One region of the Streptomyces sp. NPDC056296 genome, then DNA from elsewhere that is predicted to be linked to it. Evidence: riboswitches for the same ligand, from Rfam matches in the RefSeq annotation. Region 1 holds a riboswitch; each other region holds the start of a gene.

What was found. A riboswitch is a leader RNA that binds a small molecule or an ion and turns the genes downstream of it on or off. The one in region 1 is predicted to bind thiamine pyrophosphate.
Region 2: another riboswitch for thiamine pyrophosphate. It lies ahead of ACFCZF_RS35735 (thiamine ABC transporter substrate binding subunit); the one in region 1 lies ahead of thiO (glycine oxidase ThiO).
Region 3: another riboswitch for thiamine pyrophosphate. It lies ahead of thiC (phosphomethylpyrimidine synthase ThiC); the one in region 1 lies ahead of thiO (glycine oxidase ThiO).

What each region holds. Positions count from the first base shown of each region.
Region 1 covers NZ_JBHJRX010000041.1:18,031-21,298, forward strand. Annotated here, with positions in the region: gene ACFCZF_RS27310 (NAD(P)/FAD-dependent oxidoreductase) at 1-1,192, opposite strand, end outside; gene ACFCZF_RS27315 (hypothetical protein) at 1,224-1,574, opposite strand; TPP riboswitch at 1,627-1,738, shown strand; gene thiO (glycine oxidase ThiO) at 1,802-2,995, shown strand; gene thiS (sulfur carrier protein ThiS) at 2,992-3,192, shown strand; gene ACFCZF_RS27330 (thiazole synthase) at 3,195-3,268, shown strand, end outside.
Region 2 covers NZ_JBHJRX010000071.1:11,595-14,862, reverse strand. Annotated here, with positions in the region: gene rlmN (23S rRNA (adenine(2503)-C(2))-methyltransferase RlmN) at 52-1,158, shown strand; TPP riboswitch at 1,221-1,326, shown strand; gene ACFCZF_RS35735 (thiamine ABC transporter substrate binding subunit) at 1,406-2,488, shown strand; gene ACFCZF_RS35730 (ABC transporter permease) at 2,464-3,268, shown strand, end outside.
Region 3 covers NZ_JBHJRX010000038.1:86,389-89,656, forward strand. Annotated here, with positions in the region: gene ACFCZF_RS26355 (SsgA family sporulation/cell division regulator) at 1-17, shown strand, start outside; gene ACFCZF_RS26360 (YibE/F family protein) at 89-1,660, opposite strand; TPP riboswitch at 1,732-1,921, shown strand; gene thiC (phosphomethylpyrimidine synthase ThiC) at 1,914-3,268, shown strand, end outside.

The DNA.
Region 1 (3,268 bases):
GGGGGCGGCCCACCGCCAGCAGGGCGACCAGGCGGTCCTCGCGCAGCCAGCAGACCGTCCAGGCGGGTCCCGAGGGGTCGCCGCGCCACAGGGCGGTGTCGGCGGCCGTGTGATGACCGGCGTACTGGACGAAGCGGCCGAACTGCTCGGACCAGAAGTACGGCACCGGGTCGTAGGCCACCGGGGCCTCGCCGGTGGCGTTGCCGATGATGTTGGCGGCGACCGTGCGCGGGCCCTGGAGGGCGTTGTCCCAGTGGTGCACCAGCAGCCGTTCGCCGTAGCGGCCGGAGGGGAAGGACGCGCAGTCGCCGACCGCGTAGACGTCCGGGACGGAGGTGCGCAGGCGGTCGTCGGCCAGGATGTCGCCGTGCGCGCCGAGGTCGATCCCGGAGCCGGCGAGCCAGGTGGTGGCGGGCCGGGCGCCGATGCCGACGACGACCGCGCCGGCGGGCAGCCGCGAGCCGTCGTCGAGCACGACGACGTGGCCGGGCTCGCCGGGCTCGCCGGACTCCCCGGGACCGCCCGTCTCGACGCGATCCACGCGCGCGTGGGTGCGCAGTACGGCGCCCGAGTCGGCGTACCAGTCGGTCATCGGCGCGGCGACCTCGGCGGGCAGCGCGCCGGCCAGGGGCCGGTCGGCGGCCTCCACGACGGTCACGGCGCAGCCCGCCTCGCGCGCGGCGGTGGCGAACTCGGCGCCGATCCAGCCCGCGCCGACGACCACGATGTCGTGCTGCCGGGCGAGCACCGGCCGCAGCCGTTCGGCGTCGTCCAGGGTGCGCAGCAGGTGCACGCCGGGCACCCCCTCCGTGCCGGGCAGCCGGATCGGTTCGGCGCCGGTCGCGAGGACGAGGACGTCGTACGGCACGGGTCCGGCGGAGGTGTCCAGGACGTGTGCGTCGGGGCGGACGCCCAGGGCCTCGCAGCCGAGCCGCAGGGTGATGCCGAGTGCCTCGAAGTCGACGTCGAAGGCCGAGCCCTCGGCCGTGCCGAGCAGGATCGCCTTGGACAGCGGGGGACGGTCGTACGGCTGGTGCGGCTCCGCGCCGATCAGGGTCACGGTGCCGGTGAAGCCCTGTTCCCGCAGCGCGACGGCGGTCTGCACCCCAGCCATCCCCGCGCCCACCACGACCACGCGGCGCTCCGCGTCCGCTCCCCGTTCCCGGGTCTGCTCCTGCGTCTGCTCGCTCACCTGATCACCTTAGACACCGACGTTGTGTCAGTCAGTGCTCGTGCGCGGTGACCTGCTCCACAACGCTCGTCCCGCTGCCCCGCTGCGACTCCCACTCCCAGGTCTCGTCCAGGCGCACCCGCCCGTCCGGCAGCTCGGCGACGGTCGACACGCAGTGCCCCGACGACGTACTTCCGTCGGTCTTGAGCTGCACGTACCGGAAGTCGAGGCGGTCGCCCTCTCTGGTGCCCACCAGACGGCCGCGGACGACGTCACCGCCCGCGTACTCGGCCCATACGGCGCCGTCCTGCTCGTGGTAGGTGAACCGGGTCCGCGTACCCACCTGGCCGGGCGCCTGGTCGGCGACGGGGGCGAGAACGAGACCGTCGAGTGAACGCGCCACGGGCGGAGGCTCCCTTACAAGTGCGATGCGCTGCGGGCTAGGGTGGCCAACGTAAAGCACTCGCGGGAGCCCGGACGCACCGGGCTGAGAGGGAGGCTGGCGGCCTCCGACCGTACGAACCTGATCCGGGTCATGCCGGCGAAGGGAGGGGCTGGACGCCCATGTCGTCACCGCCGACTTCTGCTTCCGTGTCCAGATCTGCCGCGACGAACGCGACCGCCGCGGCGATCGCGACAGCCGCGCCGTCGCGTACGCCGGACGTCCTCGTCGTCGGGGGCGGGATCATCGGCCTGGTCACCGCCTGGCGGTCCGCGCAGCGCGGGCTCGCCACGGCCCTCGTCGACCCCGAGCCGGGCGGCGGGGCCGCCCAGGTGGCCGCCGGGATGCTGGCCGCCGTCACGGAGCTGCACTACGGCGAGCAGACGCTGCTCGCGCTGAACCTCGCCTCGGCCCGCCGCTACCCGGAGTTCGCGGCCGAGCTGGCCGACCTCACGGGGCACGACCTCGGTTACCGCCGGTGCGGCACACTCGCCGTCGCGCTGGACGCCGACGACCGGGCCCATCTGCGGGAACTGCACGCGCTTCAGCAGCGGTCGGGCCTGGAGTCCGAGTGGCTGTCGGGGCGCGAGTGCCGACGCCTGGAGCCGATGCTCGCGCCGGGTGTGCGCGGAGGGCTCCGGGTGGACGGCGACCATCAGATCGACCCTCGGCGCCTCGCCGCCGCGCTCGTGGCCGCCTGCGCACGCGCGGGCGTCGTCTTCCACCGGGCGTGGGCCGACCGGCTCACCGTCGTGCGCGGCGGCGAGCGGGCCACGGGTGTCGTCACGGCCGACGGCACCGCGCTGGAGGCCGGGCAGGTGGTGCTGGCCGGGGGCAGCCTGAGCGGACGGCTCACGGGCGTCCCGGACGAGGTCCTGCCGCCGGTGCGGCCCGTGAAGGGGCAGGTGCTGCGGCTGACGATGCCGCGGACGCACGGACCGCTGCTGAACCGGACGGTGCGTGCCGTGGTGCGCGGCAACCCCCTCTACCTGGTGCCCCGGGAGAACGGCGAGCTGGTCGTCGGCGCCACCAGCGAGGAGCTGGGCTGGGACACGACGGTGACCGCGGGCGGCGTCTACGAGCTGCTGCGCGACGCCCACGAGCTGGTCCCCGGCATCACCGAGCTGCCCCTGCGGGAGACCCGCGCGGGTCTGCGCCCCGGCTCCCCGGACAACGCCCCGCTGCTCGGTCCGACCGGGCTGGAGGGCCTGCAGCTGGCCACCGGGCACTTCCGCAACGGCGTCCTGCTCACCCCGGTCACCGGCGACGCCATGGCGCACGCCCTGACCACCGGGGAGCTGCCGGCCGAGGCCCGCCCCTTCACCCCCCGGCGCTTCGGCGCCGCCCCCGCACTACCGGAACTCTCGGAGCAGCCCGCATGAACATCTCCGTCAACGGCGAGCCGCGCCAGGTGGCTCCGGGCACGGCCCTGGACGCCCTGGTGGGCACGCTCACCGCGGCGCCGTCCGGTGTGGCCGCCGCCCTGAACGAAACCGTCGTCCCGCGCGCGCGGTGGTCCGCCACCGCGCTGGCCGACGGCGACCGCGTCGAAGTCCTCACCGCCGTCCAAGGAGGCTGACCATGGCCGACGATCCCTTTGTCCTCGGCGGTACGTCCTACGGGTCCCGCCTGATCATGGGCACCGGCGGGGCGCC
Region 2 (3,268 bases), on a different contig from region 1:
GCACATCGACGGCCCGGGCCACCCAAATCGATCTGCGACACTGGTACAGCCATGCCTAAGCCCGGAGAACTCACATTCGTCGCCCCCCGCGCAGCCAAGAAGCCGCCGCGGCACCTCGCCGACCTCACGCCCGCCGAGCGCAAGGAGGCCGTCGCCGCGATCGGCGAGAAGCCGTTCCGTGCGAAGCAGCTCTCGCAGCACTACTTCGCGCGGTACGCGCACGACCCCGAGCAGTGGACCGACATCCCCGCCGGTTCCCGCCAGGGGCTTCGGGAGGCGCTGCTGCCCGAGCTGATGTCGGTCGTGCGGCACCTGTCGACCGACCAGGGCACCACCCGTAAGACGCTGTGGAAGCTGTTCGACGGGACGCTCGTCGAGTCCGTCCTCATGCGCTACCCGGACCGGGTGACCATGTGCATCAGCTCCCAGGCGGGCTGCGGCATGAACTGCCCGTTCTGTGCCACGGGGCAGGCGGGCCTGGACCGGAATCTGTCCACCGCCGAGATCGTGCACCAGATCGTGGACGGGATGCGCGCCCTGCGGGACGGTGAGGTCCCCGGAGGTCCGGCCCGGCTGAGCAACATCGTGTTCATGGGCATGGGCGAGCCCCTCGCCAACTACAACCGCGTCGTCGGTTCCATCCGACGCCTCACCGACCCCGAGCCCGACGGACTGGGCCTTTCCCAGCGCGGCATCACGGTCTCCACGGTCGGCCTCGTCCCGGCGATCCACCGCTTCGCCGACGAGGGCTTCAAGTGCCGCCTCGCCATCTCGCTGCACGCCCCCGACGACGAGCTGCGCGACACCCTCGTCCCCGTCAACACGCGCTGGAAGGTGCGTGAGGTGCTGGACGCCGGGTTCGAGTACGCGGAGCGGTCGGGCCGGCGGCTGTCGATCGAGTACGCGCTGATCCGGGACATCAACGACCAGGCGTGGCGCGGCGACCGGCTCGGTCGGCTGCTCAAGGGCAGGCCGGTGCACGTCAACCTCATCCCGCTCAACCCCACGCCCGGCTCGAAGTGGACCGCGTCGCGGCCCGAGGACGAGAAGGCGTTCGTGGAGGCGATCGCGGCGCATGGTGTGCCGGCGACGATCCGGGACACCCGTGGGCAGGAGATCGACGGGGCGTGTGGTCAGCTCGCCGCGAGCGAGCGGTAACCTGACCGACGTCAGCACATCGTCGTACGACAGCTGCATACGTCATACGTAACTACATCTTCATATTCCGACAGGGGAGCGCCACAGCGCTGAGAGTGCGGCACCGGCCGCAGACCCTCCGAACCTGGCCCAGGTCATTCTGGGTAGGGAGATCGGTCACCACTCGAGCTGTTGCGCCCTGCCCGGGACCCTCGCCAGGGGTTCCGGGCGGGGCCGCGTCTTCTCCTGGTCACCCAGGAGGAATTCAGTGAGCATCACCAAGAAGGCCGGCGTCATGGCCGTAGCGCTCGGCATGGTCGGCGGCCTGGCCGCCTGCGGATCGTCGTCCGACGGCCAGGGCTCCGGCGACGCCAAGACCGTGACCCTCGTCAGCCACAACTCGTGGGCCGCGTCGAAGGACGTCATCGCCGCGTTCGAGAAGAAGTCCGGCTACAAGGTCCGGGTGCTGGAGGACGGCGACGCCGGGCAGGCCGTCAACAAGGCCATCCTCACCAAGGACAACCCCCAGGGCGACGTCTTCTTCGGCGTCGACAACACGCTGCTGTCCCGCGCCCTCGACAACGGGCTGTTCCAGCCGTACGAGGCGAAGGGCTCCGACCTGGTCCTCCCCGAGTACCGGGCCGACCAGGACAAGCACCGGGTCACTCCCGTCACCACCGGCGACGTCTGCGTCAACTACGACAAGGCGTACTTCAGCAAGCACAAGCTGACCCCGCCGGACTCCTTCGACGACCTGGTCAAGCCCGAGTACAAGGACCTGCTCGTCACCGAGAACGCGGGCAGCTCCTCGCCCGGCCTCGGCTTCCTGCTCGGCACGGCCGCCGAGTACGGCGACCAGGGCTGGCAGGACTACTGGAAGAAGCTGAAGGCGAACGGCGTGAAGGTCGTCGACAGCTGGGAGCAGGCGTACAACGAGGAGTTCTCCGGCTCGGCCGGCGGCAAGAAGGCCAAGGGCGACCGCCCGCTCGTCGTCTCCTACGCCTCCTCCCCGCCCGCCGAGGTCATCTACGCCGACCCGCAACCGACCACCGCGCCGACGGGCGTCGCCACCGGCACCTGCTTCCGTCAGGTCGAGTACGCGGGTCTGCTGAGCAACGCCGGGAACCCCGAGGGCGGCAAGGCGCTCCTCGACTTCCTGCTCAGTAAGCAGTTCCAGGACGACATGCCGCTGAACATGTTCGTCTACCCGGTGCGGGAGGGCGCGGAGATCCCCGAGGTGTTCCGGAAGTTCGGGCCGCAGGCCGAGGACCCGCGGACCATGGACCCGGCGAAGATCGCCGACAATCGCGACCAGTGGGTCAAGTCGTGGACCTCACTCGTACTGAAGTAGGCAAGGCCGGGACTCGGCGCGGGAGCGCGGCGCGGCTGGCCCTGATGGCCGTGCCCGTCGCGTTCTTCGCGGTGTTCTTCGCCTACCCGGTCGCCGCGATCGTCGCGCGCGGACTGGAGATCGACGGTTCCTGGCAGTTCGGACGCATCGGGGACGTGCTCGCCCAGTCCGACGTACAGCACGTGCTGTGGTTCACCACCTGGCAGGCGCTGGCCTCCACCGCGCTCACCCTGCTCGTCGCGCTGCCCGGCGCGTACGTCTTCGCCCGGTTCGACTTTCCCGGCAAGCAGGTGCTGCGGGCGGTGGTGACCGTGCCGTTCGTGCTGCCGACGGTCGTCGTCGGTACGGCGTTCCTGGCGCTGGTGGGGCGCGGCGGGCTGCTGGACGAGCTGTGGGGCGTACGGCTGGACACCACCGTGTGGGCGATCCTGCTCGCGCACGTCTTCTTCAACTACGCCGTCGTCGTACGCACCGTCGGCGGCCTCTGGTCGCAGCTCGACCCGCGGCAGGAGGAGGCCGCGCGGATGCTCGGCGCCTCGCGGCTGACAGCCTGGCGGCAGGTGACGCTGCCGGCGCTCGGGCCCGCCGTGGCCGCCGCCGCGCTGATGGTCTTCCTGTTCACCTTCACCTCCTTCGGTGTCGTCCAGATCCTCGGCGGACCCGCCTTCTCCACCCTGGAGGTGGAGATCTACCGCCAGACCTCCCAGATCTTCGACCTGTCCACGGCCGCCGTGCTGACGCTGATCCAGTTCGCCGCGGTGGTCGCCATCCTCGCCGTGC
Region 3 (3,268 bases), on a different contig from region 1:
AACAGAGCGCGGGCTGAACCGTTACGGCAGTTCTACGACGGTGGCGTAACGCTTCGCCGCGATCGGCTGCCGACGGGTCGCCGATGGGTCAGCGCTTGCGCCGACGGCCCCGCCCGCGTACGGGAGCCGAACCGGCACCCGACGTCGCACCGGCACCCGACGGCGCACCGGCACCCGACGTCGCACCGGCGGCCTGCGCCGCCGGTGGGCCGGCCGATCGGTCGGCCGATACGACGAGGGCCGCGAGGGCCGTGGTGACCGGAACGGATGCCACCAGGCCGATCGAGCCGACCAGCGTGCGCACGATCTCCTCCGCCACCAACTCGCTGTTGGCGACCGTCCCCACTCCGCTCTGCGCGATCGAGAACAGCAGCAGCAGGGGCAGCGCGGCGCCCGCGTAGGCGAGGACGAGCGTGTTGACGACCGAGGCGATGTGGTCGCGGCCGATCCGGATGCCCGCCCGGTACAGCCCCCGCCAGCCCATCGCCGGGTTGGCCTCGTGCAGTTCCCAGACCGCCGACGTCTGGGTGACCGTCACGTCGTCGAGCACACCGAGCGAACCGATGATGACTCCGGCGAGCAGCAGGCCGCTCATGTCGATCGTCGGATACAGGCCGTGGATGAGGCCGGTGTTGTCGTCCGTGTTGCCGGTGAGCGCGGCCCAGCCGATGAACAGCGATCCGAGCACACCGATCAGCAACAGCGAGATCAGGGTGCCGAGCACCGCGACGGACGTACGGGCCGACAGGCCGTGGCACAGATAGAGCGCGATCAGCATGATGGCGCTGGCCCCGACCACCGCCACGGCCAGCGGGTTCGACCCTTGCAGGATCGCGGGCAGGATGAAGAAGTTCAGCAGCAGGAAGCTGATGGCCAGCGAGACCAGGGCCATGAGACCCCGCAGCCGTCCGACGACCACGACGGCGAGCGCGAAGATGCCGGCGAGCAGAGCCAGCGGCAGTCCGCGGTTGATGTCGGTCACCGAGTACTGCAGGTCCTTCGGTGCGGAGGGCTCGTAGGCGACCACCACCTTCTGGCCCTCGTGCAGCTGCCGTGACTGGTCCGGCTGCACGATCTCGGTGAACGTGAGGCCCTTGTCCTTGCCGGTGTCGACGCGGATCGTCGCCCGCTTGCACTCGCCCTGCGCCTGCTGCACCGCGGAGGAGCCCTCGGCGGTGGAGGTGTCGCCGGTCGGTGGGACGCCCGAGGCGTTGACGGACTGACAGCTCAGCTCGACCACCTTGGTGACGGTGGCATCCTGCGTCTGCCGGTCGAAGCCGACCCCGGTGCGTTCGTGCGGCGGCGCACCGCCCGGCCACAGCAACGCGAGCCCGACCAGCACCGCCGCGGCGAACGGGATGAGGACCGCGGTGATGACCTTCCGCAGGTGCCGGGAGACGGGCGCCGCCGGGCCGTGACTGTGGGAGTGCCCGTGCCCACCGTGCCCACCGGGACCGCCGTGCCCACCGGGACCGCCCTGGCCGTCACCCGCACCGTGGCTGTCACCTACACCGTGGCCGCCGCCCCCGTCATGTCTGCCGCCGCCCGCGCCGTGAGCGCCGGAAGGATCGGGGCCGGCTCCGCGGCCGGTGCCTTCCTCGGTGCCCGGTCCGCGGCGGGGCTCGTGCGGCGGAAACGGGGGATGCTGCGGTGTGGTCACCGACCGATCATCGCAAGAACGAGGGGGGCCCTCTGTTCACCGCGCCCGAATTGACGCTAGCGTGGGGGCACCTTTGTACACGCGGGAGCTCGGAGCACCGGGCTGAGAGGGCGCTGACCTCCGTCCCAGCGATGTTTCACGGGAAACGTCACCGAATCCGAGTGATGTATCCCACGAAGCGTCGACAGACGGAAGCCGCTGCGTCGACCGCCGAACCTGTTACCGGGTAATGCCGGCGTAGGGAGTAGGTCTCATGACCATCAAGGACGCACGCACGCCTGCCTCCACGCAGAACTCCGCCCAGGAGGAGACCACGGAGGCCGGGAAGTCCATCGGCTGGCACAAGGCGTACGTCGAGGGCTCGCGCCCCGACCTGCGCGTGCCGGTTCGTCAGGTGCACCTCACCAACGGGCAGTCGGTCACGCTGTACGACACTTCGGGCCCGTACACCGATCCGCTCGTCGACACGGATGTCCGCAGGGGACTGTCGCCGCTGCGGGAGAACTGGATCATCGCCCGAGGCGACACCAAGGAGTACGCCGGCCGTCCCGTCCGTCCCGAGGACGACGGAATCAAGCACACCTCTCCGCGCGGCGGACTGCGCAACCTCGACGCCGTCTTTCCCGGACGGCCGCGCCAGCCGCGCCGGGGGAGGGACGGCAACGCGGTGACGCAGCTCGCGTACGCACGCCGGGGCGAGATCACGCCGGAGATGGAGTACGTGGCCGTCCGGGAGAACGTCTCGCCGGAAGTGGTCCGGGAGGAGATCGCGGCCGGCCGTGCCGTGCTGCCCGCCAACGTCAACCACCCGGAGATCGAGCCGATGATCATCGGCAAGCGGTTCCTGGTGAAGGTCAACGCCAACATCGGCAACTCGGCGGTGACGTCCTCCATCGAGGAGGAGGTCGACAAGATGACCTGGGCGACCCGGTGGGGTGCCGACACGGTCATGGACCTGTCCACCGGCCGCAACATCCACACCACCCGCGAGTGGGTGCTGCGCAACTCCCCCGTCCCCATCGGCACCGTGCCGCTCTACCAGGCCCTGGAGAAGGTCGACGGCCGCGCCGAGGAGCTGACCTGGGAGGTCTACAAGGACACCGTCATCGAGCAGGCCGAGCAGGGCGTGGACTACATGACGGTCCACGCGGGCGTGCGCCTGGCGTACGTACCGCTGACCGCGAACCGCAAGACGGGCATCGTCTCGCGCGGCGGCTCGATCATGGCGGCGTGGTGTCTGGCGCACCACAGGGAGTCGTTCCTGTACGAGCACTTCGAGGAGCTCTGCGAGATCCTCGCCGCCTACGACGTCACGTACTCGCTCGGCGACGGCCTGCGGCCGGGCTCGATCGCGGACGCCAACGACGAGGCGCAGTTCGCGGAGTTGCGCACACTCGGGGAACTCAACTCGATCGCGAAGCGTTTCAACGTACAGACCATGATCGAGGGCCCGGGCCATGTCCCGATGCACAAGATCAAGGAGAACATCGACCTTCAGCAGGAGATCTGCGATGAAGCTCCGTTCTATACGCTCGGGCCGCTGACGACGGACGTCGCACCGGCGTACGACCACATCACCTCCGGCATCGGTGCCGCGATGATCGCCTG